2 regions of the Blautia sp. DFI.6.71 genome follow, and region 1 is predicted to be linked to the other one. Evidence: predicted binding sites of a transcription regulator. Region 1 holds the regulator's gene; the other holds the start of a gene.
What was found. The regulator HrcA, encoded in region 1, represses chaperone genes, less so after heat shock. The targets are predictions, from matches to a motif close to TGTTAGCACTCNNNNNNNNNGAGTGCTAACA.
Positions count from the first base shown of each region.

Region 2: the regulator HrcA is predicted to act here: its motif matches at 9,899-9,929, upstream of clpB (ATP-dependent chaperone ClpB).

Region 1 covers NZ_JAJDMJ010000038.1:20,704-36,171, reverse strand. The annotation lists gene LJE12_RS14315 (transporter substrate-binding domain-containing protein) at 1-2,768, shown strand, start outside; gene uvrB (excinuclease ABC subunit UvrB) at 2,906-4,894, shown strand; gene hrcA (heat-inducible transcriptional repressor HrcA) at 5,380-6,420, shown strand; gene grpE (nucleotide exchange factor GrpE) at 6,438-7,082, shown strand; gene dnaK (molecular chaperone DnaK) at 7,143-9,020, shown strand; gene dnaJ (molecular chaperone DnaJ) at 9,140-10,327, shown strand; gene LJE12_RS14285 (phosphatase PAP2 family protein) at 10,459-11,172, shown strand; gene prmA (50S ribosomal protein L11 methyltransferase) at 11,290-12,243, shown strand; gene LJE12_RS14275 (16S rRNA (uracil(1498)-N(3))-methyltransferase) at 12,248-12,994, shown strand; gene LJE12_RS14270 (cysteine desulfurase family protein) at 13,016-14,170, shown strand; gene thiI (tRNA uracil 4-sulfurtransferase ThiI) at 14,356-15,468, shown strand, end outside.
Region 2 covers NZ_JAJDMJ010000014.1:16,360-31,827, reverse strand. The annotation lists gene LJE12_RS08165 (ABC transporter ATP-binding protein) at 1-781, opposite strand, end outside; gene LJE12_RS08160 (MarR family winged helix-turn-helix transcriptional regulator) at 922-1,395, opposite strand; gene LJE12_RS08155 (LysR family transcriptional regulator) at 1,646-2,530, opposite strand; gene LJE12_RS08150 (sodium-dependent transporter) at 2,704-4,038, shown strand; gene LJE12_RS08145 (cytidylate kinase-like family protein) at 4,163-5,164, opposite strand; gene LJE12_RS08140 (sodium:proton antiporter) at 5,180-6,619, opposite strand; gene LJE12_RS08135 (DUF4250 domain-containing protein) at 7,046-7,219, opposite strand; gene clpB (ATP-dependent chaperone ClpB) at 7,220-9,811, opposite strand; gene LJE12_RS08125 (hypothetical protein) at 10,368-10,994, shown strand; gene LJE12_RS08120 (LamG-like jellyroll fold domain-containing protein) at 11,286-12,947, opposite strand; gene LJE12_RS08115 (tetratricopeptide repeat protein) at 13,134-13,481, opposite strand; gene LJE12_RS08110 (tetratricopeptide repeat protein) at 13,478-14,320, opposite strand; partial or broken gene LJE12_RS21050 (zinc-ribbon domain-containing protein) at 14,360-14,428, opposite strand; gene LJE12_RS08100 (hypothetical protein) at 14,438-15,468, opposite strand, start outside.

The DNA.
Region 1 (15,468 bases):
TAAATGTACAGAGACATATCTGCATTTTATTATGCTTTATTTTATATATTACCGTGCTTCCCCTTCCTGTATCAGCAGAGGAAGCAAAATCCAAAACAGTCAGAGTAGGCTGGTATGAAGGAACTTATAATACCACAGGAGCAGACGGTCAGAGGAGAGGCTACAGCTACGAATACCAGCAGGCAGTAGCTGCGCATACCGGATGGAAATATGAATATGTGGAGGGAAGCTGGGCAGAACTGATGAGTATGCTGAAAAATGGACAGATCGATCTGCTGGGAGGCATTTCCTATACAGAGGAACGTTCCACTTCCATGCTTTTTTCAGAATTGCCTATGGGAGAGGATAAATATTACCTGTATGTGGATACTTCTAATACAGATATCTCCATTTCAGATCTGACTACATTAAATGGAAAAAGAATCGGTATGCTGCCGAATGCACTTCCTGCCGAAATGTTCCATGAGTGGGAGAAAAGTCATGGAGTGAACACGCAGCAGGTTGATATTACCGGTGCAGATGATGTTCGTCAGAAATTGAAAAATCATGAAATTGACGGATTTGTTTTAAATGAATCTCCACAGTGGGAAAGAGACGATATTTCTCCTGCTATTCTGATTGGTAGCTCCTATAATTATTTTGCAGTCAGCAAAAAACGCCCGGATTTGAAAGAAGAGCTGGATCAGGTAATGCAGAAGATAGAGAGGGAGAATCCTTTTTATACAGACGATCTTTATAAAAGGTATCTCTCTGCAAATTCCCTTGAAACTCTTACGGATGAGGAACAGAACTGGCTGGAACAGCATGGGGCGGTCCGGATTGGATATCTGAAAAATGATGTGGGTATCAGCCTTGTGGATACGGAGTCAGAGAAACCGGTAGGAATTATTAACGATTATATTAGTCTGGTATCCGGTTATCTGGGTGAACAAGCCATAGAATTTCAACTGACAGGTTTTGAATCCCAGGAGAAAGAGCTGCAGGCATTAAAGGATAACAGGATTGATATGATTTTTCATATGAACCAGAATCCATATGAAGCTGAGCAGAATGATATTGTATTGTCAAATACTGTTTTTGAAATTAATGTTGCAGTACTCACCGGTGTTAAGAAGTTTGATGAAAATAAAGAGAATACAGTAGCAGTGAGCAGGAATAACCTGCTGGGGAAGTGGTATATTTCTTTTAATTATCCATTCTGGAAAATAAAGGAATACGACTCATCTGCTGAGGCCGATAAAGCAGTTCAAAGTGGCGAGGCAGACTGCTTTGTTGTGAAGGCAGGACAGTCATTAAAGACACTGGAGGACAGCAAAATGCGCAGTATTTTTCTTACGAAATCCGGCGCTTCCTGCTTTGCGGTCACCAGGGAAAACACAACATTAATGAATATCCTGAACAAAACCATTCAGACTCTGCCTGCTTCCAGACTTTCCAGTCAGTTTTACGTATATGAAAACGCACCGGGCAAGGTTACTCTGGCAGAATACATAAAGGATAATCTGCGGGTAGTTTCCATTTGGTTTGTAAGTGTGGTCTTGATTATTGTATGGATTATAGTTTATCTGCTGATACAAGCGAGAAAAGCCAAGATTCAGGCAGAAAAGGCTAATGCCGCCAAATCAGAGTTCCTTTTCAATATGTCTCACGATATCCGGACACCCATGAATGCCCTGCTGGGATACAGTGAGCTGATAAAAAGGGAACTGACTGATCCGAAACTTCTGGATTATCAGGAGAAGATGGAACAGTCCGGAAATCTGCTTCTGTCTATTATCAATAATGTGCTGGACATGGCCCGGATTGAAAGCGGTAAGGTGGAACTGGATGAAGATTATGTGAAGATCAGAGATATTTATCAGGGAATTTACAAAATTTTCCAGGCGGAAGCGGAGAAAAAATGTATTCACCTTAAGATGGAATATGATGTCAAGCATGAGCACGTAATCTGCGATGAGACGAAGAACAAGGAAATTTTCCTCAATCTGATCAGTAATGCGGTAAAATATACAGCTTCAGGGGGAAGAGTTACCATAAGGATCACAGAGCTTGACTGTGACAGGAAAGACTATGTGCGGATACGGACTCAGGTAATTGATACAGGTATCGGAATGAGCGAAGAATTCCTTCCATCTCTCTTTGAGGCTTTTGCCAGGGAACGAAATACAACAGACGGAAAGATTGCGGGAACAGGTCTGGGAATGCCGATCATAAAGAAGTATATTGATATGATGTACGGAACTATTGAAGTAGAAAGTAAGCAGGGAGAAGGAAGTAAATTTACAGTTACCCTGGAATACAGGATTGCTGATAAGAGCTACTATGAACAGGATACGGAAAAATCTTCAGATGTGGATGAAACAGACAGAATCAGCGGAAAACATATTTTGCTTGCCGAGGATAATGATCTGAATGCGGAAATCGCACAGTTTATCCTGGAGGATATGGGACTTATGGTTGATCGTGTTGAGGATGGAGTTCAGTGTGTGTCAAGGATAGAACAGAAACCGGCAGGCACCTATGACCTGATCCTTATGGATATCCAGATGCCGAACATGGACGGCTACAGGGCAACTGAGATGATCCGCGGACTGTCAGATAAAGACAAAGCCACTATTCCAATCATAGCCATGACAGCCAATGCCTTTGAGGAAGACAGAAAAAAGGCACTGGCAAAAGGAATGAACGGACATATTGCAAAACCTGTTGATGCAGAAAAAGTTGAGAAGACTATTTGTTCGGTTTTAGGCAGCCAGAGTGAACAGTAACGCGACACGTTAAAGTACAGAACAGGTATTCGCTTGCTCTGTACTTTTTTTATATGGGATGATATACTGAAAATATAACCATATTAAACATATTTCAATTTTTGATAAGTGAAATTTGATTAAAACAGGAGAATATTATGGATCATTTTGAATTGCATTCCGAGTACAAGCCAACTGGAGATCAGCCCCAGGCAATTGAACGTCTGGTCAGAGGCTTTAAAGAAGGCAACCAGTTCGAAACTTTACTGGGTGTCACCGGTTCCGGCAAGACATTTACCATGGCGAACGTCATCGCCCAGCTAAATAAACCAACCCTCATCCTCGCCCACAACAAAACTCTCGCGGCACAGCTTTACGGAGAGATGAAAGAATTCTTCCCTGAGAACGCAGTGGAATATTTTGTCTCCTATTATGACTACTATCAGCCGGAGGCTTATGTCCCGTCTTCAGACACCTATATTGCCAAAGACTCCTCCATCAATGACGAGATTGACAAACTCCGTCTCTCTGCCACAGCCGCAATGTCAGAGCGGAAAGACGTAGTGGTCATTTCCTCCGTTTCCTGTATCTACGGACTGGGTTCCCCTCAGGAATTCTTTGACATGATGATTTCCCTGCGTCCGGGAATGACCAAAGACAGGGATGAGGTAATCCGGGAGCTGATCGACATTCAGTACACCAGAAATGAGATGGACTTCCACCGAAGCACCTTCCGTGTCCGTGGAGATACCCTGGAAATTTTTCCTGCCAACAGCTCCGATACAGCCGTGAGAGTAGAATTTTTCGGAGATGAGATCGACCGTATTTCAGAAATTGATGTACTGACAGGAGAAATCAAATGCCAGCGTTCTCATATCAGCATCTTCCCTGCATCCCACTATGTAGTGCCAGCAGAACAGATCCAGAGAGCAGCTGTAGCAATAGAAGAAGAATTAAAAGAACGTGTAGAGTATTTCAAAAGCGAAGACAAGCTTCTGGAAGCCCAGCGAATCTCAGAACGCACCAATTTCGACATTGAAATGATGAAAGAAACCGGATTCTGTTCAGGAATCGAAAATTATTCCAGACATCTGTCAGGATTAAAGCCCGGACAGCCGCCATACACACTGCTGGACTATTTTGGAGATGACTTCTTACTTATTATAGATGAATCTCATATCACAGTACCTCAGGTAGGAGGAATGTACGCCGGTGACCAGAGCAGGAAGCAGACACTGGTAGACTACGGATTCCGGCTTCCTTCAGCCAAAGATAACCGCCCCTTAAGCTTCGAAGAATTCGAATCCAAACTGGATCAGGTCATGTTTGTATCCGCCACTCCGGGACAATATGAGTATGATCATGAACTCCTCCGTGCAGAACAGATCATCCGTCCAACCGGACTTCTGGATCCGAAAGTAGAAGTCCGCCCCATTGAAGGACAGATTGACGACCTGATCGGGGAAGTAAACAAAGAAGTGTCAAAGAAACACAAAATACTGATCACCACTCTCACCAAACGAATGGCAGAAGACCTGACAGAATATATGAAAGAAGTAGGAATCCGAGTCCGTTACCTCCATTCCGATATCGATACCTTAGAACGTGCCCGCATTATCCGTGATATGCGTCTGGATGTCTTTGATGTACTGGTAGGAATCAACCTCCTTCGAGAAGGCCTGGACATCCCGGAAATCACCTTGGTAGCAATCCTGGATGCAGACAAAGAAGGCTTCCTCCGTTCCGAAACCTCTCTCATCCAGACCATCGGACGAGCTGCCCGAAACAGTGAAGGCCATGTAATCATGTACGCAGACAACATGACCGATTCCATGCACAAAGCCATCACCGAAACCAACCGCCGCCGAACCATCCAGGAAGCCTATAACAAAGAACACGGAATCACTCCGACTACTATCAAAAAAGCAGTCCGCGACCTCATCGCCGTATCCAAAGCAGTAGCCGAAACCGAAGTCCGACTCCAGAAAGACCCAGAGTCCATGACCCGCAAAGAACTTACCAAACTTATCACCCAGGTAGAAAAACAAATGCGCGCCGCAGCCGCAGACCTCAACTTTGAACAGGCCGCCGAACTACGTGATAAAATGATCGACCTGAAAAAGAACCTTGACGCTCTTGATAAATAGAACAAATGACCTGAAACAAGAAAATACTAATTGCGGTCAAGCCTGCGAGAAGAAAAGAATGACCTGAAACAAGAAAATGATAATTACGGTCAAGGCTATAAGAAGAAAAGAATGACCTGAAACAAGAAAATAACAATTGCAGTCAAGCCTATGAGAAGAAAAGAATGACCTGAAATAGGAAAAGAAAAATTACAGTCAAGGCCAGGGCAGGAAAAGAATGACCTGAAACAGGAAAAATATTTTTATGGTCAATTCCAGAACAGGTTACAAGTAATATGAGATAAAAAATGATGTTACAGTCAATTTCTCACAGCATTCTTTTCATCAAATCAAATAAATAATATTGTTATGAAATAACAAAAAATTCACAAAATAATATTGACAAACCAAATCAAGAGTGCTATCTTATGAGCATAAGGTGTTAGCACTCCTAAAACATGAGTGCTAACAAACCAAAAACAAAGGCAGTAAAGGAGTGGAACTTCATGGATCAGGAATTAGATGATCGTAAAAAGAAAATACTAAAAGCCATCATCAAAACCTACATGGAAACAGGCGAACCGGTGGGTTCCCGGACCATTTCCAAGTTTGCAGATTTAAATGTAAGCTCTGCCACCATCCGGAATGAGATGTCAGACCTGACAGATATGGGATATATCGTACAGCCCCACACCTCAGCCGGAAGAATTCCTTCTGATAAAGGTTATCGCCTCTACGTAGACGAGCTGATGAAAGAAAAGGAATCAGAGGTTCAGGAAATCAAGGATCTCATGATAGAGAAAACTGACAAACTGGATAAAATGCTGAAGCAGGTAGCAAAGGTACTGGCCTCCAATACCAACTATGCAACAATGATCTCTGTTCCACAGTACAGCGGAAGCAAGATTAAATTCATCCAGCTTTCCCGTGTGACACCCCTTCAGCTTGTGGCAGTAGTAGTGAGTGATAACAATGTCATCCGAAACCAGATCATCAATCTGGATGAGGAGATGGACGATCAGACAATCCTGAAATTAAATCTTCTTCTTAACACCAACTTAAATGGGGTGCCCATTCAGGATATCAACCTGGGAATGATTGCCCGCCTGAAAGAACAGGCAGGTGTACATGGCTCTGTGGTTGGCACAGTCCTTGATGCAGTGGCAGACACCATCCAGGTAGACGAAGACGATATGCAGATATATACTTCAGGAGCAACCAACATTTTCAAGTATCCGGAGCTTGCAGACACAAGCAAAGCGAGCGAGCTGATTTCAGCATTTGAAGAGAAGCAGGATCTGGTAGACCTGGTGAAAGAGAGAATGTCTGATACCGAGAACACAGGAATTCAGGTGTACATTGGTGATGAGATGCCGGTGCAGACCATGAAAGACTGCAGTGTAGTCACAGCCACTTACGAACTTGGAAAAGGAATGCATGGTACCATCGGTATCATCGGTCCCAAGCGTATGGATTATGCAAACGTAGTTGACAGCCTGAAGGCTTTGAAAGTCCAGCTGGACGAACTGATTAAGAAAGAGAGTTAGAAAGGCGGTAATAGAGAGTGTCAGAAGAAACAAAGAACACAGCTCAGGAAGAAGAGACAACAGATACTCCGGTAACAGAAGAAACTGTTGAGAATGAACCTGAAGTTGTAGAGAACGGCGAAGCAGAAACAGAGGAAATCCCGGTAGAGGACGGAGACGAGGAAGCTTCCCAGGATGACAAGAAAGACAGCAAATCAAAAACTTCTTTCTTCGGCAAGAAGAAAAAAGAAAAAGATAAATTTGAACAGCAGATTGAAGAACTTACAGACAGGCTGAAACGAAACATGGCTGAATTCGATAACTTCCGTAAGAGAACGGAGAAAGAGAAATCCAGTATGTATATCATCGGAGCCAAGGACATAGTTGAGAAAATGCTTCCGGTTGTGGATAACTTCGAGAGAGGTCTTGCACAGGCACCTGAAGGAGATTCTTTTGCAGATGGCATGAAGATGATCTACAAACAGCTGATCACCACATTAGATGAGCTGGGCGTGAAACCGATTGAAGCAGTGGGTAAGGAATTTGATCCGAACTTCCACAACGCAGTAATGCATGTGGAGGATGAAGAAGCTGGTGAGAATATTGTGGTAGAAGAATTCCAGAAGGGTTACACCTACAAGGATTTCGTAGTCCGCCACAGTATGGTAAAAGTAGCCAACTAATTTACATGAAAATATAGAATATATCAAATCTAGTTGAAAATAAACAGGAGGAACAAGATTATGGGAAAAATCATTGGTATTGACTTAGGTACAACAAACAGCTGTGTAGCCGTAATGGAAGGCGGACAGCCAACAGTTATTGCTAATACAGAAGGCGCAAGAACAACACCATCAGTTGTCGCTTTCACAAAAACAGGAGAACGTCTTGTAGGTGAACCTGCAAAACGTCAGGCAGTAACAAACGCAGAGAGAACAATCTCTTCCATTAAAAGAGAGATGGGTACTGACTATCGTGTAACAATCGACGACAAGAAATATTCTCCACAGGAAATTTCCGCTATGATTCTTCAGAAACTGAAAAAAGATGCAGAAGGATACCTTGGTGAGAAAGTTACAGAAGCAGTTATCACAGTTCCTGCATATTTCAATGATGCTCAGCGTCAGGCAACAAAAGATGCCGGTAAAATCGCAGGTCTTGATGTAAAACGTATCATCAACGAGCCAACAGCAGCAGCTCTTGCATATGGTCTTGACAATGAAAAAGAACAGAAGATTATGGTATACGATTTAGGTGGCGGTACATTCGATGTATCTGTGATCGAAATCGGTGACGGCGTTATCGAAGTACTTTCCACAGCAGGTAACAACCGTCTTGGTGGTGATGACTTCGACCAGAAAGTTACAGATTACATGCTTGCAGAGTTTAAGAAAGCAGAAGGCGTAGACTTAAGCAATGATAAGATGGCACTTCAGAGATTAAAAGAAGCTGCAGAGAAAGCAAAGAAAGAGCTTTCTTCCGCAACAACTACAAACATCAATCTGCCATTCATCACAGCTACAGCAGAAGGCCCGAAACACTTCGATATGAACCTTACAAGAGCTAAATTCGATGAATTAACACATGACTTAGTAGAAATGACAGCAGAACCGGTACGTCGTGCACTTTCAGATGCAGGTATCACAGCATCTGAACTTGGCCAGGTACTTCTGGTTGGTGGATCTTCCCGTATCCCGGCTGTTCAGGATAAAGTAAGACAGTTAACAGGCAAAGAGCCAAGCAAGAACCTGAACCCGGATGAGTGTGTAGCACTTGGTGCTTCTATCCAGGGTGGTAAACTTGCAGGTGATGCAGGCGCAGGTGATATCCTTCTTCTGGATGTTACTCCACTGTCACTGTCCATCGAGACAATGGGTGGTATCGCAACAAGATTGATTGAGAGAAATACTACAATTCCTACAAGAAAGAGCCAGATTTTCTCAACAGCAGCAGACAACCAGACAGCAGTAGATATCAACGTTGTACAGGGTGAGCGTCAGTTTGCAAAAGACAACAAATCCCTTGGCCAGTTCCGTCTGGACGGAATCCCGCCAGCACGTCGTGGTGTTCCGCAGATTGAAGTTACATTTGATATCGATGCAAACGGTATCGTAAATGTATCTGCTAAGGATCTTGGAACAGGTAAAGAACAGCACATCACAATCACAGCTGGTTCTAACATGTCTGATTCCGATATCGACAAGGCAGTAAAAGAAGCTGCTGAGTTTGAAGCACAGGATAAGAAACGTAAAGAAGCAATCGATACAAGAAACAATGCTGATTCCATGGTATTCCAGGTTGAGAATGCACTGAAAGAAGCCGGAGACAAGATCGATGCTAATGATAAAGCTGCTGTAGAAGCAGACCTGAACGCACTGAAAGATTTACTGTCTCAGACTGCAAATGCAGAAGAGATGACAGATTCTCAGGTAGCAGATATCAAAGCTGCTCAGGAGAAGATGATGGAAAGTGCTCAGAAGCTTTTCGCTAAAATGTATGAGCAGACACAGCAGGCAGGCGGCCAGGCAGGACCGGACATGAATATGGGCGGCGGTGCAGCAGGCAGCACAGATGCAGGAAACAACGATGATGTTGTAGATGCTGATTACAAAGAAGTATAATGTGACATTTCTGTAAAAGCAGAGATTTGCAACGGAAATATCAATAATAACTGTTCAGTGGGAGAGTCTCTCTCACTGAATAGTTGTGTTATAAATAAAACGGGTATAGGATTAAAATCATGGCTGATAAGAGAGATTATTATGAAGTCTTAGGCGTGGACAAAAGCGCCGATGACGCAACACTTAAAAAAGCATATCGTAAGCTGGCCAAGAAGTATCACCCGGATGTAAATCCAGGAGATAAAGAGGCTGAGGCGAAATTTAAAGAGGCAACAGAGGCTTACACCATCTTAAGCGATCCGGAGAAGAGAAAACAGTATGACCAGTTTGGCCATGCGGCTTTTGAAAACGGTGGAGGAGGTGCCGGCGGCGGCTTCGGAGGTTTTGATTTTAACGGTGCTGATATGGGTGATATCTTCGGCGATATTTTCGGCGATTTATTTGGCGGCGGCAGCAGAAGCAGACGTGCCAATAATGGTCCGATGAAGGGAGCTAATCTCCGCGCACGCGTAAATATTACTTTTGAAGAAGCTGTCTTTGGCTGTGAGAAGGAACTGGAGATCGTACTGAAAGACGAGTGCACCACCTGTCATGGAACAGGTGCGAAGCCGGGTACTTCACCGGTAACCTGTCCGAAATGTCATGGAGAAGGTCAGGTTGTTTATACACAGCAGTCCATGTTTGGAATGGTGCGTAATGTACAGACTTGTCCGGATTGTCATGGATCAGGTAAGATCATCAAGGATAAATGTACTTCCTGCCGCGGAACCGGATATACATCTTCAAGAAAGAAGATTCAGGTATCTGTACCTGCAGGTATTGACAATGGTCAGAGCATCCGCATCCGTGAGAAGGGTGAACCGGGTACAAACGGAGGCCCGAGAGGCGATCTGCTTGTAGAAGTAAATGTTGCACGTCATCCGATCTTCCAGAGACAGGATATGAATATCTTCTCTACTGCGCCTCTTACATACGCGCAGGCAGCACTGGGCGGTACTGTACGTATTAACACAGTGGATGGAGAGGTTGAATATGAAGTGAAACCCGGAACTCAGACAGACACAAGGATCCGTCTGAAGGGAAAAGGTGTACCGTCTCTGAGAAATAAGAATGTACGTGGCGATCATTATGTGACTTTCGTTGTGCAGGTTCCTACAAACCTCAACGAAGAAGCAAAAGAAGCACTGCGCAAATTCGATGAGGCGTGTGGTAATCGTCCGAAATCAAAAGATTCTGATGATTTTGAAAAACCGGAAAAGAAGAAAAAGAGTTTCATGGATAAATTAAAAGAGACTTTTGAGGATTAATTATAAAAGAAAATTAAAGAAAAGAGGTTTACCCTCTTTTCTTTTTTTGTATAGTCGTGTATATTGAAGAGTAACGGTAAAAATCAGATGAACAGACAGGAATAAAAGTTTCCTGAGAAATGGAGAGATATTTGACAAAAACAGAGAAGATCGCAGCTTTTCGGGAGAAGTATCTCCCTGTATGGGTAATTTTGCCGCTGATAAGCATTTTTGTATTAAACTGTCTTATTTACTGGGGAAGCGGAGTACTGACAGCAGACAGATATCATTTTGATTTTACCATGTCACTGGACAGGGCAGTGCCGTTAATACCACAGTTTATCTGGATTTATATTCTGGCATTTCCTTTTTGGGCAGTGAATTATATTCTGACTGCACAGAGAGGAAAAGATGGATTTTATCGGTTTGTGGCAACTGATCTGACTGTTCATATTACATGTTTTATTATTTTTCTGGTTTTGCCAACTACCAATGTCAGACCTGAGATTGCAGGAACTACATGGTCCCAGCAGATGCTTAAGTTTGTTTATCTCATGGATGGTGGAAACAGTCCGTCTAACTTATTTCCGTCAATCCATTGTTATGTAAGCTGGCTGAGCTGGCGCGGAGTCAGTAAATCAGAGAATATTCCAAAATGGTATCAGCATTTTTCACTGATTTTTGCAATACTGATCATTATTTCTACCCAGGTGCTTAAACAGCATTATCTGGTGGATGCCATTGCCGGAGTTGCACTGGTAGAATTGGCGTGGAGATTTTACAGCAAAGGAAACCGCCACGAGATATTCAGACATTTTTTTGAAAAAATAAGTGAAGCATGCAGTCGGTGGGTAAATAAGAATTGACTGGATGTGGTGAGATGCTGCATTATGGGAATAGCTGCAGAGTAACAGAGAATGGGTCAGACATATTTTTGGATGATAATAGTTAATTATATAACATAAAGAAATGGAGACAATTACATGAAGTGGAACCGTTTTACAGTAAAAACGAAAACAGAAGCAGAAGATATCGTTATCAGCACACTTGCAGAAGTCGGCATTGAAGGCGTGGAAATTCAGGACAAACAGCCTCTGACTGAGGAAGACAAGGCTCAGATGTTTGTAGATATTATGCCGGAAGGACCAGCAGATGACGGCATTGCCTATCTGAATTTTTATCTGGAAGAAGATGCAGACAAAGAAGCAATCCTGAAAGATGTTCGTGAAGCATTAGATGACCTGAAGAATTTTATGGACATCGGGGAAGCTACCATTGAAGAATCTCAGACAGAGGACAAGGACTGGATTAATAACTGGAAACAGTATTTCCACCAGTTCTATGTAGATGATATCCTTATCGTACCGTCATGGGAAGAAGTAAAAGCAGAGGATAAAGACAAGATGATCCTCCACATTGATCCGGGTACAGCCTTCGGTACAGGTATGCATGAGACTACTCAGCTTGTGATTCGCCAGTTAAAGAAATATGTAACACCGGATACAGAGATGCTTGACGTAGGAACCGGAAGCGGTATCCTTGGTATCGTTGCCCTGAAACTTGGTGCGAAACATGTACTGGGAACAGACCTTGATCCATGTGCAGTTCCTGCAGTTGCAGAGAATAAAGAAGCAAACCAGATCGTGGATGAAACTTTTGATATGGTCATCGGAAACATCATTGACGATAAAGCGATTCAGGATCAGGCAGGATATGAAAAATATGATATTGTAACAGCAAATATCCTTGCAGATGTTCTGATCCCTCTGACACCAGTAATTGTAAACCAGATGAAAAAAGGCGCTTACTACATTACTTCCGGTATTCTTGATGTGAAAGAAGAAGTTGTAGTGGAGGCAGTAAAAGCAGCAGGCCTGACGGTCGTAGAAGTGACACATCAGGGCGAGTGGGTTTCCGTAACAGCAAGAAAGGACTGATCCTATGCAGCGTTTTTTTGTGGAGCCTTATCAGATTGAGGAAGAGGCACACCGTATCCACATCAATGGGACGGATGTAAATCATATTAAAAACGTTCTCCGCATGAAATGTGGGGAGGATGTGTGGATCAGTGACGGAGGAGATAAAGAATACCACTGCCAGATTGAAGAACTGGGAGAGGATGAGGTTCTGCTGCATATCCTCTATGCACAGGAGCCGGAATATGAGCTGCCAAATAAAATTTATCTTTTCCAGGGACTGCCGAAAGCAGACAAGATGGAACTGATCATCCAGAAAGCAGTAGAGTTGGGAGCTTTTTCTATAATCCCGGTAGAGACAAAGCGATGTGTGGTGAAACTGGATGTTAAGAAGGCAGCAAAGAAGGTGGTTCGCTGGCAGCAGATCGCAGAGAGTGCAGCAAAGCAGTCCAAGCGAATGCTGATCCCGGAGATCCATGAAGTAATGACCTACAAACAGGCACTGGAATTTGCGAAACAGTTAGATGTAAAACTGATCCCGTACGAACTTGCCAAAGGAATGAAAGAAACCAGAGAAATCCTCAGCGAGATTAAGCCTGGACAGTCTGTCGGTATCTTTATCGGACCGGAGGGTGGATTCGAGGAAGAAGAGGTAGCAAAGGCACTGGAAGCAGGTGCCCATGCGATTACACTTGGAAGACGAATCCTCAGAACTGAGACAGCAGGACTTGCGATTCTTTCAGTTCTGATGTTCCAGTTGGAAAATGAATAATAGAAACAAGAGAGAACAAAAATGGAAGCATATTTTGATAATTCAGCCACGACCCGCTGCTTTGAAGAAGTAAAGGACATCGTGGTAAAAACAATGATGGAAGATTTCGGAAACCCATCTGCCATGCACCAGAAAGGTGTAGACGCAGAAGGGTATGTCAAAGAATCTGCCAGAACTTTGGCACAGATACTGAAAGTAACAGAAAAAGAAATCCTGTTCACTTCCGGCGGAACAGAGTCAAACAACCTGGCTCTGATCGGTGGTGCGCTTGCCAACAAACGAAGCGGTAATCACATTATCACAACTGCAGTAGAGCATGCTGCAGTCAGCCAGCCGGTAGCTTTTCTGCAGGAACAGGGATTTGAAGTGACCATTCTTCCTGTAGACGGGCATGGAGTAGTAAAACTTGACGCATTGGAGAAAGCATTAAGGCCGGATACCATTCTCGTATCTACAATGATGGTAAATAATGAGACCGGTGCGGTTATGCCTGTAGAGAAAATCGGTGCAATGATCCAGGAGAAGTGTCCGAAGGCGCTGTATCATGTAGATGCGATCCAGGCATTCGGTAAATATCGTATTTATCCGAAGAAATGGAATATCCATCTTCTGTCTGTCAGCTCACATAAGATCCATGGACCAAAAGGAGTTGGATTCCTGTACATCAACAGCAAGGCAAAAGTACAGCCTCTCATTCTCGGCGGCGGCCAGCAGAACGGCATGCGTTCTGGAACAGACAACGTACCGGGAATCGCAGGACTTGGCGTTGCAGCGAAGATGATGTACCAGAACTTTGACGAGAAAGTAGAGCATCTTTACCAGCTCAAAGAACGCATGGCAGAAGGACTTTCTAAGATTGACGATGTAGTAATCAACGGAATGCCTGTCAGAGAAGGCGCACCGCATATCTTAAGCGTCAGCTTTCTGGGAATCAGAAGCGAGGTACTGCTTCACACATTAGAGGATAGAAATATTTATGTATCAGCAGGAAGCGCATGCTCCAGTCACAAGAGAAAACCAAGTGCAACACTTTCAGCAATGGGAATGAGCAATGCACAGATCGAGAACACTGTACGTATCAGCTTCTCAGAGGAGAATACATTCGAAGAAGTTGACTACTGCCTGGAAGTTCTGAATGAAGTACTGCCGATGCTGAAACGCTATGCACGCAGATAACAAATAATAGTTATAAGTGATATTTGGAATGGAACCTGAGATAAGCTCAGGAATATTTGAAAAGGTTGTTAATAGCACTTATATGAATTCTATTTGAAAATTACAGATATTAAATCCAGAAAAATATTAATTCTAATATTATATAAAACAATTTATTATAAGCAAAATAAGAGAAGGAGAAACAAATGATATTCCACGCATTTTTAATAAAATACGCAGAAATCGCCATCAAGGGCAAGAACAGATACATCTTCGAAGATGCCCTTGTAAAGCAGATGAACATCGCCCTTTCCAAAGTAGAAGGTGAGTTTGAAGTAAAGAAAGAACAGGGAAGAATCTATGTATTCTGCCCGGAGCAGTATGACTATGATGAAACTGTAGAAGCCTTGCAGCATGTATTCGGTATTGTTGGAATCTGCCCTGTAGTGATCTACGAAGATCAGGGATTCGAGCAGATGGCAAAGGACGTAGTTTCCTACATGAAGAACTGCCATCCGAACTACGACGGAAGTTTCAAAGTATATACAAGAAGAGCAAAGAAATCTTATCCGATCACATCCATGGAAGTTAGTGCAGAACTCGGCGGTCGTATCCTGGATGAGTTTCCGGATGCAAGCGTAGATGTACATGAACCGGACCTGACTCTTTCCGTAGAAATCCGAGACAAGATCTATGTATATTCCCAGACCATCAAAGGCGCAGGTGGAATGCCAATCGGCACAAACGGAAAAGCTATGCTTCTCCTTTCTGGCGGAATCGACAGCCCGGTAGCAGGTTACATGATCGCAAAACGTGGCGTTAAGATTGACGCTGTATACTTCCACGCTCCGCCATACACAAGCGAAAGAGCAAAACAGAAAGTTGTAGACCTGGCAAAACAGGTAGCAAAATACAGTGGACCGATTCGCCTCCATGTGGTAAACTTCACAGATATCCAGCTCTACATCTACGATCAGTGTCCGCACGATGAGCTGACAATCATCATGCGCCGTTACATGATGCGTATTGCAGAGCATTTTGCAAAAGAAAGCAGATGCCTCGGCCTGATCACAGGAGAAAGCATCGGCCAGGTTGCCAGCCAGACCCTGCAGAGCCTTGCAGCAACAAACGAAGTCTGCACACTCCCTGTATACCGTCCGGTTATCGGATTCGACAAACAGGAAATCGTAGAAAGATCCTGGGAAATCGGAACCTATGAAACATCCATCCAGCCATTCGAAGACTGTTGTACTATTTTCGTGGCAAAACATCCGGTTACCAAACCAAACCTGAACGTGATCCACCGTTCTGAAACAAAA
Region 2 (15,468 bases), on a different contig from region 1:
TGCTTCGTGTGATCAGGGATGCTGTGGAGAATTTATGATATTCTCTGCTGGAGAAGCTCATAACCTTGCGATAAATGCTGTTTCTCAGGTCATGACCAAGTCTGCCTGCCACTCTGGCCGAAATAAATGTGACGCTGATTGCTGCCAGCATGATCACCAGAGCCATGGCAAGCATTCTGATACCTGACATCAGGATGTAATGCATCTGAATGGCATCCACATCTTTCCCCAGTGCTTCATATTCTGAAGCAACAAAGGAAACACCAGCCTGTGTCACAATAGACTCCGGCATATCTTTCAGCTTCTCATCCACCTGACTCATAATCTGCTGTACTGCTTCTTCCGGCATCTGCGCCAGCGCTGTCAGTGGGTCTGTTCCCTCCGGAAGGCCCATCTGTGCAACCATTGCCTGCCCCTGTTCACTGTCTTCGGAAAAGGCAGATACCATCATCATTGCCTTTGAGAAATCCTCATTTAAATTCTCTCTGGTTTCTTTGGAAATATCATCGTTTAATACCCAGGTATCATCCTCCTGTGTATAATTCTGTGAAACTTCCTTTTTCTGATCCTCATCCATAAAAATCTGAAGATTCTGCAAGGTTGAATCCCGAAGCTTATCCGGCACACTGTCTTCAATACCTTTCTGCTGGATACCTACATTAATGATCTTGGAGGTATAATCCGGCAGGGAAAGATCACAGTACGCCTGCAGAAACAGAAGTGCTATGATCAGGACAATGTATCCCGCTGATTTCTTCAGATATTTCATCAGTTTAATCATTGCTTGATTCCCTCTTTTCCTATTTTTAATATGTATGTCTGTTTAAACTCACGTGTCAGTTCTTTTACAGACAATATTATTTTTATCTGAACATGCTGATACAGTTTTCTCAATCTGCTCCACCATGTATTTTTCAGTTTCTACCTGTTGACAGGTATCTCCGAAATATTATCCAGAATCTGCCCAAAAAACCTTCGTAAAAGACATAGCTCTGCTTCGCTGAAATTGCTGAACATCACTTTTTCCACAGCTTTGCTTTCCTGCTGGAGCTCCTCCACGATTTTTCTTCCGTTTTCTGTCAGATATACACGCATGATGCGTTGATCTTTATCATCACGTTTCCTGCAGACAATGTCTGCTTTCTCCAGACGCTGGATACTTACATTTACAGTGGGCGGTGTTACACCCATCCGCTCTGCAATCTCCTTCTGACTGCAGCCGTTATGTCTGTATACGATCATAATGATCGGCATCTGTCCCTGTTGGATACCGATTTCCCGTATACGCTGCATACATCTCATACCATATTGGCGGTTGATCTCCATAAAGAGAGCAGGCATGCTTTTCTCTTCCCGTTTCTCTTTCTCATTCTTCTCCTCTTCCGGACACCACATAACTTCACTCCTTTCCGTCCTTTGTCCTCTTTTAGGTCTGATATTTTTTAATTAGCCCGACTAATCATATATAATATACTTTTATACAAAAAACGCAAGTGTTTTTTGTGTAATTTACAATTATTTTAGATTTAACTTTGATATTTTCAATTTAGAAACCAACATTTTTGTTTTGCCCGGCTAATTTTTTATCTCAGGTCAAATAAAACCTCCAATTGTTTTGCGGAGTTGATATAGACGGGTAATCTTTCTATCTCTGCATGACTTCTTTATAAAATTCTATAAACACATTAATTGCCGGAGACCGCCATTTATTTTTGTGGAGCAGCAACTGTGTCCATACAGTTACCGGGCAGCCGGCAACATCCAGTCTTTTAATCTGTCCGTCTTTCACATATTTCTCCGAAATAAAATCCGGAAGAAAGGAAAGCAGGCTGCTGTTTTTTACCAGTTCACATATCTGGAGCGGATTTCCGATTTCAAGAACCGGACGGATTTCCAGTGATTGGGACGCAAGGGTTTCATTCAGTATTTTTCTGTAGCTCATGGCTTGTTCTGTTAACACAAACTCATTCTGAGAAATTTCACTTAATTTCCATGAACAGCCTGCAACAGAATTATCAGCCGCTGCAATAAAATGTACCTGTTCTTCCTGTTCCGCACAAATAATAAAATCCGAATCATAAATATGCCTGTCCAGAGTAAAAACCAGATCTGTTTCGTTCTTCCGCAATTTATCAAACATCTGCTCTGTACCGTTTTCTGTTATCTCCACTTTTATTTCCGGATACTGATGATGAAAACGCAGAAAATCATTTTTAAAATATCTGCTGCAGACAGAACTGGACATAGACAACCGGATCTCGCCTTCAATGCTTTCAGCCGAATTCAGCGAATCAAGCATTTTCGCCTGTGCCTTCAGAATATTTCGAGCCTGCTGCAAAACTAAAACTCCCTTTTCCGTAAGATTGATTTTATGATAATAACGGTCAAACAGCCTGACATCAAGCTCCTTTTCCAGTTGTTTAATCTGTGAAGAAACTGTAGACTGCGTATATCCCAGTTCCTTTGCAGCAGCCGAAAATCCTGAATATTCACATACTGCAATAAAAGTTTTTAACACATTTGTATCCATTTCTCGTTCCTTTCCCATATTTTTTTCAATATTTTCCCATCAAAACGCAGAAGCGTTATTTTTCTTATACAAACGATATTTTCAATAATATACAACAAAACAATTAATTTTACAAATATTGTTTTTTATCTTATAATATCCCTTATATGAACTTCTGAAGGGAGCGTTATCTTATGAAACGTGAACAGCTTGGAAGCCGGCTTGGCTTCATTATGCTTTCCGCCGGCTGCGCCATTGGCTGCGGAAATGTATGGAAATTCCCGTGGATGTGCGGGCAAAATGGCGGCGGCAGCTTTATGCTGATCTATCTTCTGTGTCTGGTCATCCTGGGAATCCCGGCTCTTGTGTTGGAATTTTCCATCGGAAGAGCGGCTCAGACAAGTCCCCTTTTCATGTACCGTAAGCTGGAAAAGCCAGGACAGAAATGGGGGATTTTCGGTTGGTTCTGTCTGCTTGGCAACATTGCCCTGATGGCATTTTATACTGTTGTCTGCGGCTGGATCATTTATTATTTTGTACAGTTTCTCAGAGGTAAAAATGGTTCACTGGGATTTTCAGCCATGATCTCCTCTCCCTCTGTGAATGTATTCTTCTTACTGGTCACTGTAGTCATTGCATTTTTCATCCTTTCCTTCAATCTTCAGGGAGGACTGGAGCGTGTGACAAAATATATGATGTCTGCACTGCTGGTACTGATGCTTGCTCTCGCTGTACACAGTCTTTTTCTGAAAGGCTCTGGTGAGGGAATGACCTTTTATCTGAAACCGGATTTCTCAAAGATTGATGGTTCGGTGATCGTAGGGGCAATGAACCAGGCATTCTTTACTTTATCTACAGGTATGGGTGGCATGGCTATCTTTGGCAGCTATATTGGCAAAGAGCATTCTCTAATGGGGGAAGCTATTCATGTGATCACACTGGACACACTGGTTGCTTTTCTGGCAGGAGTTATTATTTTCCCTGCATGCTTTACCTTTAATCTGGAAGTAAATGCAGGTCCGAGCCTTCTGTTTGATACAATGGCAGCAGTTTTTAACAACATGTCCGGAGGTCGCATCTGGGGTTCCTTATTCTTCCTGTTCATGGTATTTGCAGCCATGTCAACAGTTCTGGGAGTGTGCGAAAACATCCTGGCAATGATACGTGAGCTTACCGGCTGGTCTCGTCCAAAAGGCAGCGTGGTCTGCGGCACAGGTGTTTTTCTTCTGGCACTTACCACAGCCCTTGGTTTCAGCGTTTTCCACTTCCAGCCATTTGCCGAAGGAACTACCTGGCTTGATTTCTGGGATTTTATTGTTTCCAACAATATTTTACCCCTTGGCTCTCTCATCCTTGCACTCTTCTGCTGTAATAAGTTCGGCTGGGGATGGGATAACTTTATCAAAGAGAGCAATACCGGTAAGGGTTTAAAGGTACAGAGCTGGATGAAACCGCTCTTCCGATTTGTACTTCCGATTATAATTGCCTTTATCTATATTTATGGAATGTTCACATTCAACTGGAAATAAAAAAATAAGCTCTGTGGATTTTTCTTTTATCCACAGAGCTTATTTTCTTTGTCAGGCGGATATTCACAATCCGCTCCGCAATTTACTTGATTCGGTTAAATCAGACAGATAAATCTCCCTCTGATCAGCGAACCTTCTGATCCAGCATTCTCCGGATCAGCTCAATGGTATCCTTCAGTCCATAGTTGGCACTGTTGATACACAAATCATAATTCTCCGGTTTTCCCCATTTCTCACCGGTATAAAATTCATAATATTTCTTATGCTGCTTATCCATCTGCTTCAGAAAACGTACTGCCTGTTTCAGATTCATATTACGGATATCCATAACGTGCTGCACACGAACCTGAAACGGAGCACTGATAAACAGACTGATATGAGGAATATGATTATTCTTAAGAATCGCATCTGCGCAACGTCCCATGATCACGCAGTCTTCACTCTTTGCCAGTTCACAGATCAGATCACTCATATTGAAAAATACTGCGTCCTGCTTCGGAAGTCCATGATAACGATTGAATTCCCTGAACCAGGTTTTCAGATCTGTGTGTTTTTTCTTTCTGTATTTATCAAATCCTTCAAAATTACCAGTATCACTGACTACACTTTTATCTGCCTGCAGACGCTTCATAACCTGATCAAAAATTTCTGCATCATAATAGTTGATCTGAAGCTGATCCGCCAGTTCAAATCCGATATCATTACCGCCACTTCCCTGTGTACGGCTGATACAGATGATCAAATGATCATTTTCGGAAATCTCATTCTGGCGTCTTGCGATCAGATTATTCAGACTGATACGTTCTTTATCTACAATATCTGTCTGTCCAAATGTATCCGGAAGACTTTCAATCTCTTTCAGAATACTGTCATACTCTATCATAAGACGTCTTCTCTCGCTCTTATCCCTGATGGTACGGGCCATGTTACTGATCAGCGCCAGTTCACTTCTGAGCAGATGTCCGTCCGGCTTGGTATACATCAGCGCTGCCAGATGACGGAGAGTTGTTTCTTTTTGTCCTGTAAATGTACGTCCCAGAGAGGAACCCACACATTTATAAACTTCTTCGTCCAGGTTATAAATGCGTATTGCAAGTTCTTTACATTTTTCCTGATTATCCTGCATAATGATCCTCCCTCCTTATAAAAAGAATACAAACATATCGATAATAAACACCGGAACCAGAAATGCAACAGACCACAACATATATCCGAAGAATGACGGCATCTTCACACCATTCTCATCAGAGATTGCCTTTACCATAAAGTTTGGGGCATTTCCGATATAAGTGTTGGCACCCATGAATACCGCACCACAGGAAATGGCAGACAGAATCTTGGTAGGTACAGTTCCCAGTGTGGTTGTGATTCCATTTGTAAATGCCAGCGTTCCTGCTGTTGTAAGGAATACCAGATAAGTAGGTGTGTTATCCAGGAAACTGGAAAGCGCACCGGTTGCCCAGAACATCTCTGCTGGTTCAGTAACTCCCAGATTCGGCCCTACAGCTTTCAGAAGCATCAATGCAGGCTGCATGGTGATAAAGATACCGATAAATAAAACCGCAACCTCCTGGATCGCCCCCCAGGTAAAATGGTTTCTGATACGGATCTGCTTATCTGTTGTCTTAAAGGAAAGAAAAGCAGCAAGCAGAATGATCACGATTTCGATCAGAGCCGGGAATGTCAGGGTTACTTCTCCAAAGAGATGAATGCCTCTTACATTGCCTGCGGCATCCTGGAATGCGGACATTCCCGGAAGTACACCGCTTAAGATTACCGCGCCAACGATCATCACAAGGAAGATGATATTGTGCAGTCCATCCAGACGGAACTGAGTACCCGGTTTACGGATATCCGGTTTACGTCCATTTGCAATATCCTTTCTGTAGGAACGTTTATCAATCTGATAAAATACAAACAGCAAAATGACCATATTAAAGATCAGTACAGGGAACAGATGCAGGCTCCAGAAGAAAGGAACACCTCGCATAAATCCCATTAACAGCGGCGGATCTCCGATTGGTGTAAGACATCCACCCATATTGGAAACCATGAAGATAAAGAAGATCATAATATGTCCTTTTCTCTTTCTCCATGAATTCATTTTAATTACCGGACGTACCATCAGCATACTGGCACCGGTGGTACCGATACAGCTTGCCAGAAAAGTTCCCAGTGCAAGCAGACCTACATTAACACGGGGGGAACCTGCGAAATCACCCTCCATGGTAATATTACCTGATACGCAGAACAGACCGAATAACAGAATGATAAATGTAAGATAATCATTCACAATACAGTCCAGAACTGTCTCTGCAGTCTTTCCGGCTCCATAAACGAAAGCAAATGGAACCACCATCAGAATGATCCATAAGGCAACAACCAGTGGCTGATGAGACTCCCACCACTCCGCTTTTACCAGAGGCATCACTGCAATACATAACAAAAGCCCTGCAAAGGGAATGCAAAGCCATACAGGTACTGTAGATGGTGCTTTACTGCCTTCTGCCGCAAATACACTCAACGGACAAGCCAGAAGAACTGCAAAAAAAGCACCCAGTACGGTCACCAACTTTTTCAAAACTGCCACCTCCATATTGTATTTTCGTACAGCGCGACTATCATTCAGGAGATTTTTTTCATATACGTGTTTCTTCCTATTTAATATGCGCTTGTTTTTTACAGATGCAATTATATCATACAGCATACAAAAATCAATTGTGTGGATAGTGAATATTTACACTTTATTTCCTGTTTTTTTATACATTTTTTACATATTCCCTGATTATTTTCGTTTATATTTTAACGATTTAATCTTTATTACTGACATTTTTTTGTACTGCCTTATCTATTTTTTAAAATTGTACTGATTTTGAAACACATGACCCAATAACTGCTCCGCAGTTTATCACTTTTTTGCAATTAAAGCAGGGATCTTTCTTATATGCAATACGAAAAATGCTCCCCGACAGCAATTCCCGCTGTCAGAGAGCATTTCGCATATTTCTTATATGAACTGATTGGTTGCTTCATCATACTCATAGTCGATGGAATGCATCTTCGCCACCAGTTCGTCTTTCTTCAATCCTCTGCATGTGCAGAGTGCTTCCAGGGAATCATAGTAATCCCTGAGCTGAGTATTCACATAACTCAGCAGAATCATTGGATCTTTGGGTATCATTTAGTTTCCGTCCTTTACCGTAACAATGAATTCCCCATTCTGAACATCCAGCACCAGAGTATCACCTGCGTGAACATCTCCGGACAAAATCTTTCGTGCCGCAAGAGTCTCTACATATTTCTGCAGATAACGTTTCAGCGGACGTGCACCATATACCGGGTCATAGCCATTCTCGATAACCTGATTCTTGGCTGCATCTGTCAGTTCCAGGGAAAGCTCCTGGTCTGCAAGACGTTTGTCAAGCTCGCCGACCATCAAGTCTACTATCTTACCAATATTGGATTTTGTCAAGGGCTTGAACATAATTATTTCATCCAGACGGTTCAGGAATTCCGGACGGAAATGACCTCTCAGGTCATCCATAACCTGGCTCTGAGCCTCAGGTTTGATCTCACCATTCTCATCAATACCATCCAGCAGATACGGAGAACCGATGTTGGAAGTCATGATAAGAATTGTATTCTTAAAGTCAACAGTACGTCCCTGAGAATCTGTGATACGGCCATCATCCAGTACCTGTAACAGTACGTTAAACACATCCGGATGTGCTTTCTCAATCTCATCGAAAAGTACAACACTGTATGGTTTACGGCGGACTGCCTCAGTAAGCTGGCCACCCTCCTCATATCCTACATATCCCGGAGGCGCTCCGATCAGTCTGGATACAGAATACTTCTCCATGTACTCACTCATATCAATTCTGACCATATTCTGTTCATTATCAAACAGATTCTCTGCCAGAGTTTTGGCAAGTTCTGTCTTACCTACACCTGTAGGACCAAGGAACAGGAAGGAACCGATAGGTTTGGTCGGATCCTTGATGCCGGCTTTGGAACGAAGGATTGCATCTGTAACCCTCTTCACACCTTCATCCTGACCTACAACTCTCTTGTGAAGCTGATCTTCCAGAGTGAGGAGTTTGGCTCTCTCGCCTTCTGTCAGTCTTGTTACAGGAATACCGGTCCATCTGGAAATAATCCTTGCGATTTCATCATCAGTGACTGCCTCATGAACCAGACTTCTGTCACTTTCTTTGACACTCTTTTCTTCGATTTCCAGCTGCTGCTGTAATTTCGGAAGTTCGCCGTACTGTAACTGTGCAGCCTTCTCCAGATCATAATTCTGTTTTGCTTTCTGAATCTGCTTATTCACATCCTCGATCTGCTCACGAAGCTTCTGTAATTTCTCTACAGAATGCTTCTCATTATCCCACTGTGCTTTCTGTGTATTAAAGGTATCACGAAGCTCTGCCAGCTCCTTCTGAAGTGTTTCCAGACGTTCCTTACTCAGGTTATCTGTCTCTTTCTTCAGTGCAGATTCCTCAATCTCCAGCTGCATGATCTTACGGCGCTGTTCATCCAGCTCTGAAGGCATAGAATCCAGCTCTGTCTTAATCAGGGCACAGGCCTCATCCACCAGGTCAATGGCCTTATCAGGAAGAAAACGGTCTGTGATATATCTATGTGAAAGTGTAGCTGCTGCAACCAGTGCACTGTCTGTGATCTTAACACCATGGAAGACCTCATATCTCTCCTTCAGACCACGAAGGATGGAAATGGTATCCTCCACTGTGGGCTCATCCACCATAACAGGCTGGAAACGACGTTCCAGAGCCGCATCTTTCTCAATATACTGACGATACTCATCCAGAGTTGTGGCACCGATACAGTGAAGCTCACCTCTGGCAAGCATAGGTTTCAGCATATTGCTGGCATCCATAGCTCCGTCTGTCTTACCTGCACCAACAATCAGATGTAACTCATCAATGAAAAGAATAATGTTTCCTTCACTCTTCTTTACTTCTTCAAGGACTGCTTTCAGACGTTCCTCAAACTCACCTCTGTATTTGGCACCTGCTACCAGAGCACCCATGTCCAGGGCAAAAATCTTCTTATCCTTCAGACCTTCCGGCACATCCTCTGCCACGATTCGCTGTGCAAGACCCTCGATTGCTGCTGTTTTACCTACACCAGGCTCACCGATAAGCACAGGATTGTTCTTGGTCTTACGTGAAAGGATTCTGATGATATTACGGATTTCTTCATCACGTCCGATCACAGGATCCAGCTTCTGGTTACGTGCCTTTTCGACTAAATCCTCGCCATATTTATTCAAAGTATCATAAGTAGCTTCCGGATTGTCACTGACTACACGCTGATTGCCTCGTACTGTAGAAAGTGCCTGCAGGAAACGCTCCTTAGTAATGCCAAATTCCTGAAACAGCTTCTTCATGCTCGGGCTTGGATATCTCAACAAGGCAAGGAATAAATGCTCTACAGAGACATATTCATCTCCCATTGCCTTGGCTTCATCCTCTGCACTGACCAGAGCCTTGTTCAGATACTGTCCGAAACGAAGCTCACCGCCAGATACCTTAACCCTGGCATCCAGTGCCTGATTCAGAGAATTTCTGAAATAATCCTTATCTATCTCCATCTTCTCGATCAGTTTAAGAATCAGGCTGTCTTCCTGTTCCAGCAGAGCATATAAAAGATGCTCCTCTTCAATCTCCTGGTTGCCAAACTGATAAGCAACCTTCTCCAGATCCTGGACAGCCTGTACGGATTTCTGTGTAAATTTACTGATATTCATAGGCTAACCCTCCTCTTATATGAGAAATATCTCTCCCGAAGGAGAAATATGTTGTTTTCTTTGTTCTGCATGTAATATAACACACGTTATTAGCACTGTCAAGAGGTGAGTGCTAATTATTTTGTAAAAATTTTGTTAATCCTTGATTTTATGGGCTTCACAGGGATTTTTCACTTGCTTTCGCACTCGTTTTTCTTGATTTGACCACATTTTTACCACAAATTCCTGGAAAAATATATTCGTCTGATTTTCTTACCACATTTTACGACAACAACTTATGGTTTATACCACAGCAGGTACAGTTTCTGGTAGGTTCATTTTAGACATCTCATTCTCCACGTGAGACTTCTCTGCAATATGATTGTAGATATTCACTGTGATCTGTGCATCTGAATGTTCTTCGCTCCGCTACGGTCGGTGCTAAACGGATGTCCACTGGACATCCAGCACCCCCTCACATACTGCATAACTTTGGGATTGACATTGTTCTCACCCAATCTGGTACATCCCGTATGACGAAGAGTATGTGGATGTGTCAAGTATAGTATAGGACAAGATGCAGTTAGCAGAATATGAAGTTCGACAGGGAAAACACCTGTCCTTCCGTGCACCGGAACATAAAAACTTCACTTATATGAAATCTCTTGGAAGCTATTATTCAGAAGAAAATGTCCGCATCCGTCTGGCAAAAAATCGTAACAAAGTAAAAGTTCCAAGGCATCTGTCCAGAGAAGCTCGCCTGTATATCAATATCTCCACGTATGTTACAACCGGCAATCGAGAAGGATTTGAACGTTGGGCAAAGCTCAATAATTTAAAAGAATCCGCACGCACTTTTAATTATCTTTCGGAAAATAACCTTCTGAACTATGAGGATTTCCAACAGCATATGGAAGATGTCTCAAATGCCCTCCTTGCGTCAGATCAAAAGCTTGCAGAAATCAATGCAGAAATCACCAAACAAAAAGTAATACAAAAGCATTGTGACAGCTATCGTATTTGTAGAAAAGTCATTGAGAATGGGATAAAAGCTTCAAATCCCAAATCCTATAAATCCAAACATCAATCAGAATATCAACTGCATGATACTCTGAAACAAAAGTTACAGGAACTGGGCATTTCCAAGCTACCATCAAAAGAACGGCAAAGCTCCAAAATCTCAAATCTGGAAAATGAACGTTGATTATTCCGGGGCTCTTTGAGCCACCTGCCGCACCGTAATATTCAAACGTTCTACAGTTATTCATGAAAAGCAGGATCTGCAAAAACGCCAATCTACTTTGCAGATCATTCGGGAGAATTTTGACCTCTCTTTATTAGCCTCCCACACTCACGCCAATATCCTCCAAGAAGATTCTGTACAAGTGCATCCAGAACTGTAAAAAAAACTCGTAGCTCCGACTGTGTTTTAGACAAAGCTACGAGGTTACTAATTATCAACATGGCGAATGACAATCACTATCATGAATCATTTTTATTGATCCCATTCACAGATATATGCAGTACCACCATTAACAGTTGAGCCACCGAAATCTCCATCATTCCAGGTTCCATCGTCAAACATGTAATAGAACATAGCATAATCTTCGTTAGAGCTTTCTCCATTTGGCTCCCCAGAATGCCAATTCGTATATCCACTGCTTGAATTTCTCACCCACTTCCATTCGTCTTCTTCATCTGAATCACTAAATCCAAAGTAAGCATTTCCATCAGCCACATTACATACATAATTAAACAACGTAATATTTTCATCTGCGGATTCAATTACCGCAAGATAGCCTCCTATAGATTCACAGTATTCCGCTGCTTCTTCCCATGAACTGGTATTTGAAAACACCGCATATGTGTGTCCATTCCATGATAGCGCATTTGCCATTGCATACTTTGGTAAGCCATCTTGGAACATACTGTTGTAATAAAGACTTTTTACAGCCTTTTCATTCAATGCATTTTCAAATATAGAAATCTCAGCAATATAGCCGGTAAACTGGAGATCACTATATGGCTCAAACATTAAAGCTTGACGACCAATTGTAACCAGATCGTTGCTTGATGTTTGCCAACCCACATTCTCTTCGCTATCCAATTCACCATTAATAAACAATTTGATATTATCTCCGTTTTTCACAATAGATATATCAACCCACTCTCCGTTTGCTATGCGATACTCAGAATCAAAGTATTCAGAATAACCACTTTCATCTGTAAACCAGCAATTAATATAACCTTCATTTACAGAAAATGCATACATACCTCCATGATCTGTCTCATACTTTGCGAAGAATGCAGAATATTCTTTATCTATATCCTTACAGCACAGTACAGTATGAAAACTCCAATCATCCGTTAAATTAATGCCTGTACCACAAGAAATGTAATCTCCATCACCATCAAAATATGCAGCTGCTAAGCCACCAGGCATTTCCTTTATTTGGGTATTTCCATTTACTGAAGATTCGCATCCGTTTATTTCACCCAGAGAATTTGAAAAATCCCAACTGTACTTACAATTTGTCAGCAAACAATTAACCGCATACTCCGCACTATCCTTATAAGTGTCAATCTGTTGGAACAACTCTAATGCTTCATTATATTTTTCCGTCTCGTACAACTGAACCCCCATAAGATAAGTACACTCTTTTGCTTTATCTACTGCATCACCATATGTATCTATCTCCTTATATATATCCAATGCAACCGAAAATTCACCAGAGCTGAACAATTCTTCGGCTGCAGAATACCTGCACAGATTCACTTTTTCTTCAGAATCTTTGTGAGTTTTTATTGTTTCAAATTTTTCTGCTGCTTCGAGATAGTTTCCTTCTTCAAAAAGTTTTGTCGCTATGCTGTATGTCATATTAGGTCCAATAACCGTAAAATATACAATTACCAATCCAATGACACATACTGCTATAATTCCCCAAATTGTATTCCGTATTTTGGCACTTTGCCTTGCTTTCTCTTTAGCAAGTTCTGCTTTCTTTATTTGATCAGCTTTGTCATTCTGTCGTTGAACCTTATCCCAAAACTGATCCACATTCTGTGAGCCTTTTGAATTTTGCGTCACAGTCTGTCCACATTCCGGACAAAATACAGATGAGTCAGGTATAGCCTTTTTACAATATGGACATATCATCAGATCATCTCCATTCTTTTAAATTTCCGATCATATAACTCATGAATTTCCCATGGCAACATAAAACAATCTTGCCATGGGAAACAACTTACAATAGTTTAGAAGAAACCAAATCTCTTCTTTGGTTTTTCTGTCGAAACATAACCGTTTCTTTCGGCCAATTGATAATACTGCTTCGCACTCTTTTTATTTTTTATACATCCAAAGACATTTTGCATACAAGAACTGAGCTTCACCATCTTTCTCATCTTCTACTGCTATAGTTGCATATCTTTTAGCTTCAGTTGGATTCTTATAAACTGCTTGCCCACGGAAATTCTTGATACCAAAATGATATCTGGATGCCAACTCTTTATTTGCCTCCTTGAGATCTCCATTTACAGCCATTTCAAGAAATTGAATTCCTGCATCAGAATCTTTCTCAATTCCTCTTCCATCTAAATAATTGATGCCAAGTTCATAAGCAGCTCTCATATGTCTATGCTTTACAGCCTTCATATACCAAGTGTTTGCCTTAGAATAGTTTTCTTTCACTCCAACCTCGTTCTAATAGCAACCGCCAACAATATACTCAGCTTCCGCATTTCCTTGCTCTGCAGCTTTGCTGAACCACTCAAATGCCTTTGGTCATCATCAAAGCCGAATCCACTAACATAATATTTGCCTAAACCAATCTGTGCTTCCTCATCACCTTGTTCTGCAGCTGCTTCCATCCATCTTTTGGCTTCCTGATAGCTCTTAGGAAGGAACTCTCCTGTAAGGTATTCACGTGATATAAAACGTTGCGCCTGAGCTATTCCTTTCTCTGCTGCAATCTTGAAATACTGAACCACTTCACGTTCGCTCTCCGAAACGCCCTGTCCCTTCAAGTACATAAATGCCAAACTATGTGCGGAACTTCCATTCATATGATTATCCGCGGCATCTTTATACCACCTTGCCGCTTCATAATAATCTACTGGCAAACCATATCCATAATAGTAACCGTCACCTAAATAGTCTTTGGAATTACTGTGACCCAGCTCAGCTGCAACCCTAAAATACTCCGCTGCTTTATAAAGGTCTTTTTCTACTCCTTTTCCGTAGAAATAGCATCTGCCAAGAAGATAAGGGGATTTTTTGTTTTTATTCAGTGGATGATCAATAAAGAGCTCAACTGCTCTCTCTGGATTCTCCGGAACACCCCATCCATTCAAATAACACTCTGCAAGCAGTATTGCAGATGCTGCATCGCCCTTATAGACCGCAATTTCAAGAAGGCGAACACCTTCCGCATCATCTGCATCGACACAAATTCCCATGATAAGATTAAATCCCATAAAATAGAGAGCAGAGACATCTTCTGCCTTACACATTTCTTTTAAGGCAGCCAAACTCTTGTCTTTTTGTACAGGTTTATTATTGATGCTTTGTCCACACTCTGGGCAATACATTGTATTATCGGGGATAGATTTCCCACAAAATGGACATATCAACTCCACCACCCCTAATTAATACACGGTAAATGTTCCCTCATGCGTATTTCCGCTTCCCACACGCAAAGAATACTTGTACAATCCCTTATCCCATTTACCCTTCTTATTGAAACCTACGCCATTCCAACAGGCATAAGTTTTCGCATCTAAACGATGTAAAATATATTTATCATAGAAAACTGAATCGTCTTCCATTCGAACAATTTTCAAAAAGATCTGTATTACTGTTTCTTCGCCAGGTTCTTCCACAAAAAGCTTAAAATATACATATTCTAAATCCTCTCCTTCAAAAGCCGTAGAATAACGATTCCTATCTGCTTCAAGTGCCCCAGAAGCCTTTGAAGCAAATAACTTAACATCCTTAACAGTAACCCCAGATTTCTTTATTTTTCCATCATAAAAATAAAAGTTCTGACTATACACGTCCTTACCATCGAATTCAACTCTCCACTGGTAAGTTTTATTTTTATATGCATAGAAATTTTTGTTCCCCCAGCCAGTTGTCCGGAACCATGTATCTCCAGGCTTTAACTGATATTCATTACTAAAAACTTTTGAAAATGGTTCATCACCATCATATATTTGCGAACGAACAGATAGTGTACATGCTTTTTTTATTGGTTCTATAAACACTTTCGCATTAAGATAATCTATATCACCAGACGTAAAGCGATAACCACTGTAGCCACAACCTTCAAAAGTCATGCTCTTAAAACGCACCTTTTCATTATCATCTGAAAAATCGCCATCATCTTCTTCGTACTCGTCATCGTCATCATCAACTTCGCTTTCAGATTCCGAACACAAATAGGATGCCGCCTTCAAATATTTTTCTGAATATCCTGACTCAACACATTTTTCTAATTTCTCAATATCATCAGAATTTCCTTTTTTCATTACTAGCTTAATGTCCAAATACAGTCCTTTGATTTGGCTATCAGGAGATAATTCCATACTCTCAAGTTCGTGCAAAACATTATCTGGCTCTGCTTTAGTTCCTTTTCCCAAAAAACGCATAGCGTATAAGTAAGGCTTTACTTCTTCTA